DNA from 2 places in the Psychrilyobacter atlanticus DSM 19335 genome. Region 2 is predicted to be linked to the other one. Evidence: riboswitches for the same ligand, from Rfam matches in the RefSeq annotation. Region 2 holds a riboswitch; the other holds the start of a gene.
The links. Region 2 has a riboswitch for cobalamin ahead of gltS (sodium/glutamate symporter). Riboswitches for the same ligand answer to the same signal wherever they lie in the genome.

Region 1: linked by a shared signal. The riboswitch ahead of K337_RS17690 (sirohydrochlorin cobaltochelatase) and the one ahead of gltS (sodium/glutamate symporter) in region 2 are both predicted to bind cobalamin.

What each region holds. Positions count from the first base shown of each region.
Region 1 covers NZ_KE384547.1:856,388-861,856, forward strand. The annotation lists gene amrS (AmmeMemoRadiSam system radical SAM enzyme) at 1-864, shown strand, start outside; gene amrB (AmmeMemoRadiSam system protein B) at 833-1,645, shown strand; gene K337_RS0104580 (CooT family nickel-binding protein) at 2,080-2,292, shown strand; cobalamin riboswitch at 2,448-2,628, shown strand; gene K337_RS17690 (sirohydrochlorin cobaltochelatase) at 2,746-3,591, shown strand; gene K337_RS17695 (ABC transporter substrate-binding protein) at 3,581-4,510, shown strand; gene K337_RS0104595 (FecCD family ABC transporter permease) at 4,513-5,469, shown strand, end outside.
Region 2 covers NZ_KE384548.1:1,016,322-1,021,790, forward strand. The annotation lists gene K337_RS0116735 (L-lactate MFS transporter) at 1-1,101, shown strand, start outside; gene K337_RS0116740 (cyclic nucleotide-binding domain-containing protein) at 1,188-1,664, shown strand; gene K337_RS0116745 (hypothetical protein) at 1,864-2,946, shown strand; cobalamin riboswitch at 3,070-3,252, shown strand; gene gltS (sodium/glutamate symporter) at 3,382-4,569, shown strand; gene K337_RS0116755 (DUF896 domain-containing protein) at 4,948-5,166, shown strand; gene asnS (asparagine--tRNA ligase) at 5,177-5,469, shown strand, end outside.

The DNA of each region.
Region 1 (5,469 bases), on a different contig from region 2:
ATGATTTCGGCTCTTAATATGGACCCCATTGAAAAAAAGCCGTTTTATCATTTTTATCCAGGAGAAGAGGTTTTATCCATTGGAAGTATAGGATGCAATATGAATTGTGCTTATTGTCAAAATTATGAGATAGCTAAGGAATTTAAAGGAATACGAGCTAAGGAATATACCTATGAGGATATATTGAGAAATTTTAAAGGATTTGGAGTAGCATTTACCTATAACGAACCTACCGTTTGGTATGAATTTATGCTGGATGTGGCAAAATTAGCGAAATGCTGCTCTAAAAAAACTATGATGATAACCAATGGATTTATAGAAAGGGAACCTCTGTTGGAATTAACTCCATATATAGATGGGTTTAGTGTAGATTTAAAAGGATTTACAGAAGAAGTTTACTCTGAATTAGGTGGGACTTTAGAAGGAGTTAAAAACACCTTGAAAGTAATAACTGGGAGGAATAAGCATCTAGAGATAGAGTTTTTATTGGTGCCTAAACTAAATGATGATAGGGAGACATTTATAGAGATGGTTAAGTGGGTAAGGGATGAATTGGGATCAAATATTGTTTTACATATAAATGGATATTATCCTAGTTATAAGCTGAAGACTCCAGCGACAGAAAAAAAACTTCTTTTAGAATTTCATGAGGTAGCTAAAAAATACTTGAACTATGTATATATAGGGAATGCAGGGATAGACTTAGATACAGTCTGTAGTTGTGGAAATTTACTTGTTCAAAGGGATGGATGGAATGTAGAAATGCTAGGATTAGGTGAGGATGGCCGATGTAAAAAGTGTGGAGAGAAGGTCGTGGAGACGGGAGGGAGCTATGAAAAAAAGGGAGGAGTTTGTAAAGGGTAAGTTTTACCCTTCTAAAAAAGAAGAAATTGAAGAGATGATTGAATTTTTTTTAAGAATAGAATCTCCTAAAAAAATAGATTGTGAGATATTAGGAGGAATAGTCCCCCATGCAGGTTATGAATTTTCAGGACCATCTGCAGTTCATTTTTTTAATACCTTAAAGGGAAAAGACATTGAGACTGTAATTATAGTAAATCCTAGTCATACAGGTTATGGAGGGGCTATAAGTCTAGATACAAATAAAATCTGGGGTTCTCCTATGGGTGACTTGGAGATAGACCTTGATTTTGAAAAAGAATTGGATTTGTCATATTCGGAAGATGCACATAAATATGAACATTCTGGAGAGGTCATGCTGCCGTTTTTAAAATACTTTATAGAGAGTAAATTTAAAATAGTTCCTATAACAATGAAGATTCAAAGTTATAAAAATGCGAAATATCTGGCTGAAAAAATATATGAAACTGCTAAAAAACAAGGAAAAAAAATTCTGGTGATAGCATCTTCTGACTTTTCCCACTATGTAAAAAAAGAATTGGGATATAAATTAGATCAGTTAGCCATAGACAGGATAATGGAACTAGATAGCCAAGGACTGGAGGAGACAGTAGAAGAATATAATCTAAGTATATGCGGATATGGACCTATTATGACTCTTTTAGAGTATAGTAAATTGGTGGCAGGGGATCCTAAGGTAGAAATTTTAAGGAGGGGGAATTCAGGGGAGAATTATCCCATGGAGGAGGTTGTAGACTATATAACTTTTTTAGTATATAAGTAAATATTTGATTTTAAAGGTAAGAGGAGTCTATCCTTTTACCTTTTTTTATTATCTAGGGGACAAAATAAATAAAATTTATAAAAAATTAGGTTGAGCTTGTTTGGATATAACATCACGTTTTTTTTAGTTGAGTACTAAAATATATTAAATAAGGAGAAATTAATGATCAATTCAAATAGAAAAACATGCTTTTAATATATCGTTCAACATCTATTTATATATTAAAAGCATGAACCTATACTTTTTTAGTTTGTAAAAAACACAAAATGATTTAAAATAAAACTGAAGAGCGCATCTTTCATATATTTAAGATATGTTTAATATATATAATGATAAATTAAATAAATAATACTTGACTTTAAAGTTATAATGATATATTATATGTATATAAAATTAAATTATTATTTATTTAAGATATATCAGGAGGGATGGAAATGAAATTATTTTTTAAAAATTTAAATGAGACAAAGGTAGTTATGGAAAATATGGTTTCTTTTAAAAAAGAAAACGGGGCATTTATTGTAAAGAATTTCAAAGGTAAGGAAAAAGTAATAGCAGGAAAAGTAATAGAGATGACAAATTCAAAATTAGTGATTGAAGGGAATGCAGTCAGAGAAACATATAGATTAGCACCACTTAACTTCTAGAACTACTTATATATATTTTAATTAGACACGGGATATCCGTGTTTTTTTGTGTTTAAATAATTTTAAAGCAGATTTGTTAGAATAAAAAAATGTATAGATTTTATTAAAAAATAAAAATGTTGACTTTTGAAAAAAGAACTAGTATAGTTCATCTGAATGATAAATTATTTTAAGGTACTTCTTTAATGGAGTTTAAAAGGGAAGAGAGGTTAGATGCCTCCGCGGTCCCGCCACTGTAAAGTTGACGAAGGCAAATACCACTGGAGAATTACCTCTGGGAAGGTTGCTTGTAGGATGAAACTGAGCCAGGATACCTGCCTTAAATTATTTTTTATATTACTTGCGAGGACGAGGGTATAGATACTACTTTTTTTGTCGTATCTTTACCCTGAGGTTACTCAGGGTTTTTTTATTACCTGGAAGATTATAAAATTAATTGGGGGAGTTGTGAAGATGGTGTTGGCAGAAAAAAAAGAAGGAAGAATAAAGAGGGGAATTTTGTTGGTTCATTTTGGGACCAGTAGAAAAAAAGCAAGAGAAAATTCTTTGGAAACAATTAACAAGCGTATAGAAAAAGAGTTTAAAGAGTTTGAGATTAGGGAAGCTTATACATCGAGGATGATAATAAAGAAAATATTCAAAGAGGAGGGGATCAGAAAATTAACTCCAAATGAAGCAATAAAAAAAATGAAAGAAGAGGGATTTACTCATATTATAGTACAAGCAACTCATATAATAAATGGAATTGAAGCAGACTGTATGAAGCAAGAGGTAGATGAATATAAAGGCGAGTTTAAAGAGATTAAAATTGGTTCTGGCCTCTTGACTCAGACAAAAGATTATATGGATGTAGCTGATATTTTTAATAAAGAATATTCGGATAGACCAATTGTTTTAATAGGTCATGGGACGGATCATCATGCAGCTTCAGCCTATGGGATGCTCCAATATACCATACAGAAAAAAGGATATAAACATATTTTTGTAGGGACAGTAGAGGGGTACCCTGGATTAGAAGAAGTTATGGAAGATCTGGAAATGAATGGGATAAAAGAGGCAACTTTAGTTCCTTTGATGGTAGTAGCAGGAGTTCATGCAGAGGAAGATATAGCTGGAGACTGGAAAGAGGCATTGGAAGAAAAGGGGATAGGAATAGAAGTTTCTATGATAGGAATGGGAGAGAGAAGAGAGGTACAGGATCTTTTCATTGATCATATAGATGACCTTATAAAGTTTGAGGTTGAAGATATAAAGAAAAAGAAAGAAAATATTTTAAAGGGGGAAAATAATGAAAATTAAAAATATTATTGCGGGAGTATATTTGAGTTTATCTTTGGTATCTTATGCATATACACCTGTTACTGTAAATTTTAGTGACGGAAATAAAAAATATGAGGTTACTTTTACTGAATCTCCTAAAAGAGCAGTGACAACTTCCCATTTTATGACAGAAATTCTTCTTTCATTGGGATTAGAGGACAAGATGGCCGGGACATGCTGGGCAGATAATGAAATTCTTTCAGAATTAAAAGAGGCCTATAATAAAGTGCCTATACTTTCTGAGAGATACCCATCTAAAGAAGTTTTTTATTCTGTTGAGCCTGATTTTGTAAGCGGATGGCATTCATCGTTGAATCCTAAAAGACTTGCAGGAGTAGAAGAACTAATGGAAAATGGAGTAAATCCATATATAATCTCATCTTTAGAAAAGGGAGCAAAAGTAGAAGATGTTTATGAAGATTATATCACCCTTGGAAAAATATTTGATGTAGAAGATAGAGCTGAGAAAATAGTTGATTCTTTGAAAAAAACAGTGGAAAAAGCAAAGCAATTGAAAGGAGATAAAAAAACAATAAGAGTATTTGCCTATGATTCAGGAAAGGAAGCTCCTTTTGTGGTAGCAGGATCTGGCCTTGGAAATGATATCATCACCAAAGCAGGAGGTGAAAATATATTTGAAAATATTCAAGGGAACTATGCTACAGTAAGCTGGGAAAGCATCTTGGAAAAGGATCCTAATGTAGTAATAATAGTGGATTATGGCAATGATGAAGCCCAAGGAAAAATTGATTTTTTAAAGGAAAATGAATTTACAAAGGAACTGGAAGCTGTAAAAGAAAATAAATTTGTTGTTGTATCTTTAGCAGAAATTTCACCGGGGCCAAGGATAGGAAAAGCTATTGAACACCTGGCTCATGGATTTTATCAGGAGATGTAGAGATGAAAAAAAAGATTTTTATATATGCTCTTGTATTAATAATGGTATTTACTTTAGCAGTAAACTTAGGTGCAGTAGACATACCATTTACCACTGTATGGAAGGTAGCCCTTAATAAAGCCAGTAACTTAGAGATCTTTACAAGAACCTGGAGTAAGGGGATAGAAGTTATTATTTGGAAAATCAGATTTCCCAGAGCAATATTAGGATTTATAACAGGAGGCGCCCTTGCATTAGTAGGGGTTTTTATGCAGGCAGTAACAAAAAACCCCTTGTCTGACCCCTATATATTAGGTATCTCAAGTGGTTCAGCAGCAGGAGCCATTACAGCGATGTTTTTTAATTTAGGTGGATTTTCTGTGGAGGGAGGAGCGTTCTTAGGAGCATTTTTAGCTACTGTTATAGTGATCCGTTTGACAAGGGGAGATTATTCATCGGGAAGATTAGTTCTCACAGGGATAGCCGTATCAGCAGTATTTTCATCACTAATAAATCTACTTATCTATTGGGTAAAAAATGATTCTAAAGTGAGAAATGCCATGTTTTGGATGACTGGAAGTTTAGGTGGTGCCCAGTGGAATAAACTATTATTTTCTGGAGTTATTCTAATTTTAGCTGTCATAATAGGACTCTGTCTCTCCAAAGAGTTAGATCTACTTTTATTAGGGGAGGAAGAGGCTCGTATTTTAGGGATAGAAACAGAAAAACTGAAGTTATTTTTAATTATCCTATCTTCACTTTTGACAAGCTCGGTAGTGGCATTAACAGGAACCATTGGATTTGTTGGAATGATTATTCCTCATATAACAAGAAGGGTAACAGGAGCTTCCCATAGAAAATTAATACCTCTAAGTGTTATTTTTGGTGGGATATTCATCATGGGAGCAGACACAGTTTCAAGAATTATTTTTATCCCAGAGGAACTGCCTATTGGAATTCTTACTTCGGCTCTAGGTGGA
Region 2 (5,469 bases):
GAGAGTTCCCTGCCATATATGACATTTTTAATTTTTTACGCATTATCAATGCCACTAGCAGGAAATTTCATTGAAAAATATGGCCCAAGGAATATAACTTTATTTGGTGGAGCAATTGTCTCACTTGGATGGTTTTTATCTAGTTTAGCAAACAGCATTGAAATGCTTACAGTAACTTATGGAATTATTGGTGGTATAGGTGTAGGTATTGTTTACGGTGCCCCTATGGCTGTTTCTGCAAAATGGTTTCCGAACAAAAAAGGAATGGCCGTAGGTCTGACACTTTCTGGGTTTGGATTATCACCTTTTGTCACAGCACCAATATCCAGACTTCTAATTGAATATTTTGGAGTATTTTCTTCTTTCAGAATCTTAAGTCTGGCTTTTTTTGTAATAATATTAATTTTTGCACTTCCTTTAAGATTTCCAAATAAAGAGGAAGAAGTTGAAGGAAATATCGTTAAAAATAAAGATACCTCTTCAGATCTGCCTTTAAAGAAAGTACTGATCGATAGAAAATTTTATATTTTATGGACATGTTTCGCTATAGGTACATTTACCGGTCTTATGGCCATTGGGATTTCAAGTCCTGTTGCACAGGAAATTATTGGACTTAATCCAAAAATGAGTGCTTTTTCCGTTGCATTGTTCGCTGTATTTAACGGGTTAGGACGGCCTGTATTTGGTGTCATTACTGATAAAATTAAATTTGAAAAAACTGCGATAATTTCCTTTGGCCTTATTATTCTAGCTTCCATAATAATGTTAAATTCAGGTAAGGGTAACGTTATATTTTATATCGTATCATTTTCAATGTTCTGGTTTATATTAGGTGGTTGGCTTGCAATTGCTCCAACTGCTGTCTCTAATATTTTTGGAGCAAAAAATTATGCAAGAAATTATGGTTTCCTGTTTACAGCATATGGAGTAGGAGCAGTAGTTTCAAGTGTCACATCAGGGATTATTAAAGATTCTTTTGGGAGCTATATATATGTTTTTTATCCCACAATAGTAAGTGCAATTATAGGAATTTTGATATCAATTTTAGTGCTTAAAGAAAAAAAAGTTAGAGAGATTAAAATAAATACAGATTTAAATTAAAACAGAGATAAATTAAAAAATAAATTTTGAATAGTAAAAGGAAATTCAAAAAAAAAAGTAATAACCTAATATAAGGAGGGGTTATTATGCCTGAAGATAAACTTAAAGATAAGATTATTGAACTTCTGCCAAAGACATCTTTATTTGGTGGAGTGGACAAAGACGACATTCATTCATTTATAGAGAGCCTTTCAGAAAAAAGCTATAGTGCCGGTGAAAACATCTTTGAAGAGGGAGACTCCCCGGGAGATTCCTACCTTCTCTTAGAGGGAGAGATCAAAGTTACCGTTGCCGGCAGGAGATTATCTAAGTTCGGACCGGGATCAATTTTTGGAATGGCTTCTCCAATAGGTATCCAGAAACAAATTGTTACAGCAACTGCCAATACAGATGTTGTTCTGGCAGTAATCCCCAAGATGACTCTCTACCTTTTAGAAAAAGATAACCCCAAACTCTTTGGAAAAATTATACTCAACGAGGCAAGAGATCTGGCTAGAGCTCTCAAGGGGATGAAGGATATAATTATGGACTATATCCTCATAGAGGAGAGCGGAAATCTTTAATTTCAACAAAATTAAAATGTCAAAAAGAACCAGAAGATTCTCTGGTTCTTTTTATATTTAATTTAAAGCCGTCTAAATATTTATCCCATCCATATCCTTGTAAATGCCGATGATTGAGTTGTATAATAATGCCAAAATAAAGGAATTAAAAGATTCCTTTGGTAAGATAGAGGATATAAATTTTTAGGAGGAGTTAATTATGAAAAATATAGAAAATTCCAAAGGACCCTGGCTGTATCGTTTTTTAATCAAAAGTTTTGTAGTTATTTTTGGTATCCTGGTATTTTGGATCCTGGGGTTTCTTTTAGAGGATATAGAATCTATAAAGGGTCCTAGATACAATAAGATAGAACAATCATATCTGGAACCCGGCTTAATCACAGAGGAACAAGAGCTGAAAAATCAAATAGAGAACCTTACAAGAAAACAAGTGAAGAATGAAAATGAGATCGCTATAGTTAAAAACAGTTCTGGGAATTTACAGAATACCATAAATCAATTGATGGCTCTAAAAAAACTGGCCCTTGAAAATTCTAAGGTAATCTCGAAATCCGAAGAACAGCAGCTAAGTAGAAGTGTGGAAACTTTTTTAAAGAGTCAGAAAACCTACCAGAGATTAAATATGGAATTGGCTCAAATTATAGAAAAAAAACAAAGACTGGAGATTGAGAAACAGGAGATAGGAAAAAAACTAAAAGATCAAAGGGAGAATGCCCAAAAACAATACAGGGAACTCCTAAAAAATCATAATTTGAAACTGGCTTTTTTACAGATATCTATTCTCTTCCCATTTTTATTGGGTGGAATATATCTTATCCTTAAGAAAAAGTCCAGCAATTACTATCTTCTCTTTATAGGTTATGGAGTGGCAGTATTTTTTAAGATCTTCTTAGTTATCCACAAATATTTCCCATCCCGGTATTTTAAATATATCTTAATACTGGGACTCCTGCTTACAGTGGTAAAAATCATCATATATCTCATAAATATAATAACTAACCCAAAGAAACAATGGCTTTTAAAGCAATATCGGGACGGATATGAAAAATTCCTATGTCCGGTATGTGAATACCCTATCAGAAGGGGGCCGAGAAAGTTTTTATATTGGACTAGAAGAACCGTTGGCAAGGTAACGTTGCCCCACAACCATACTGCGGAAAAAGATAAACCCTATTCATGTCCATCTTGCGGAACAAAACTCTTTGAGGAGTGTCCGGAATGCCATGAGATAAAACACGCTCTCCTGCCTACCTGCTGTCATTGCGGGAGCAAAAATAAATAAAACTATTATCAAAAATTATAGGTTCATATTTCAATAATATAAAAAATAGATAATCTTTTTAATATAAATTATATATATTTGAACAAAATATAAAATACATAGTATATTATATCGATATAACAATTAAATAACAGAGTTAGAGGTTTCTAATCAAATAGAATTAATAGGGAAGTAGGTTAAAATCCTCCGCGGTCCCGCCACTGTAATGTAGACGAAAACATAATTTGCCACTGGATAAAATCTGGGAAGGCGTATGTGAGTAGGTTGAAACTAAGCCAGGAGACCTGCCTTTAACTTTGTCATCAACCACGAGGATGGAGGTATGACGATGAATAGAAGAACGACAGTTCTCCGCTTTTAATATTATCATGAAAAATATAAAGTTGTAATTTTAGCTTACTATGTTTGATAATTTTAAGGGGGAAGAATAAAAAAATGGAAATAAGATTAGGGATAATAGAGACTTTGGCAGTAGCAGTAGGGGTTCTTTATATTGGAAAATGGTTAAATTATAAGATTAAAATTTTGGATGAACTCTGCATTCCAGAAGCAGTAACAGGAGGAGGAACATTTTCCTTAATTACTTTATTGGCTCATGAAACTGGTCTTCTGAATATTATTTTTGAAGACAGTCTGAGGGAAGTATTTATGATCGCCTTTTTTACAACAATCGGCTATTCTGCAAGTCTTAAACTCTTAAAGAAAGCAGGGATGCCTGTATTTATGTTTTTATTGGCAGCCGTATTACTGGCAGTATTACAAAATATATTAGGGGTAGGGATGGCCAAGGCACTGAATATCAGCCCCTTGTTGGGACTGGCAACAGGGTCATTATCCACTACTGGAGGGCCGGGAACTGCAGGAGCTTTTGCACCAATGTTAGAAGAAGCGGGAGCTCACGGGGCAAAAGTAGTAGCTATGGCCACAGCAACCTATGCTCTTTTAATGGGAAGTATTATCGGAGGACCCGTAGCAAAAAGATTGATAGGAAAACATAAATTACTGGACAAGAAAACCCATACAGGCAGCGAGGTAGAATCTAAGTTATCAGAAGGCAGGCTGCTCAGCAAAAATATTCCTGTAGGAGCCTTTGAGATAATAATAGCTATGGGAATAGGAAGTTTTATATCGTACCTTCTAAAAAACATAGGGCTTGTTCTCCCTTCATATATAGGAGCTATGTTTACAGCTTCAGTAATAAGGAATCTAAGTGATATTTCAAAGGGATATAAGATAAAATTAGATGAAATTTCTATGATGAGTAACTTTACTCTGGCAATGTTTTTATCTATGACCCTTATGACCTTTAAATTATGGGAATTGAAGGAGTTAGCGTTACCACTCCTCCTTATGCTCCTTGGACAAACTATCCTCATGGGAGGGTTTGCATATTTCATAACCTTTTATCTCATGGGAAAAGACTATGATGCAGCGGTTATGGCCTCTGGTCATTGCGGGTGTGGATTTGGGACGACTCCAAAAGCTCTGGCTAATATGGAAGCTCTGACAAACAAATTTTTACCTTCTCCAAAGGCATTTTTTATCATTCCTTTGGTAGGAGGTTTATTTATAGATTTTTTCAATGTTGGGATAATAACTTTTTTTATAAGTGTAGTGAAATAATAACTAAAAGAAAAGTCCCAGAAAGTTGACAATTAAATAGCATAATAGTATAATATTTCTAATTATAAAAGCAAAGATGAGGAGAGTAACTTCTAATAGATACTAAAGCGAGCTAGTGACGGTGGGAGACTAGTAGTGGAATTAGTTGTGAAGAACACCTTGGAGCTGCTAACCCAAAGGATTTTTATAAAAATCTCAGTAGGCTTAGACGTATTTGGCACGTGACGCCAAAGGGTATCGAGGAACTGCTTGTGTGTGTCTCCGTACTTACTTTATTTTTTTAGGGTTTGTATGAATTTTGACTTCTCACTTTAGCAGTGGGAAGTTTTTTTATTTTATAGAAAAAGATTAAGGCATTGTATAGATAGGAGGATTAAAGTGGAAATGAAAGACATTATAGCTAAGGTGAATCACTATTCAGCTCTAGCTAAAAAAAGAACGTTAACAGATGAAGAAACAATAGAAAGACAAAAATACAGAACATTATACTTGGAGCAGTTTAAATCACAAGTTAAAGGACATTTAGATCAAGTAAAAGTTGTAGATCAAAATGGAAATGAAGTAAAATTAAATAAAAAAATAACTAAATTAAGTTAGGGAGGATTTTATGAAGAAAGCAACAGTTAAAGAACTTATCAGAAATGGTGAACAATTCTTAAATCAAGAAGTACAAATTTCTGGTTGGGTAAGAAAGATTAGGAGTCAAAAAAGTTTTGGTTTTATTGAATTAAATGATGGTTCATTTTTTACCGGACTACAAGTAGTATTTGAGGACAACTTAGAAAATTTTGACGAGATAAGCAGAGCATCTATAGCTACATCTATGTATGTAACTGGAACTTTTGTAAAATCAGAAGGAAAGGGACAAAGTTATGAGATCAAGGCAACGTCTGTAGAGAT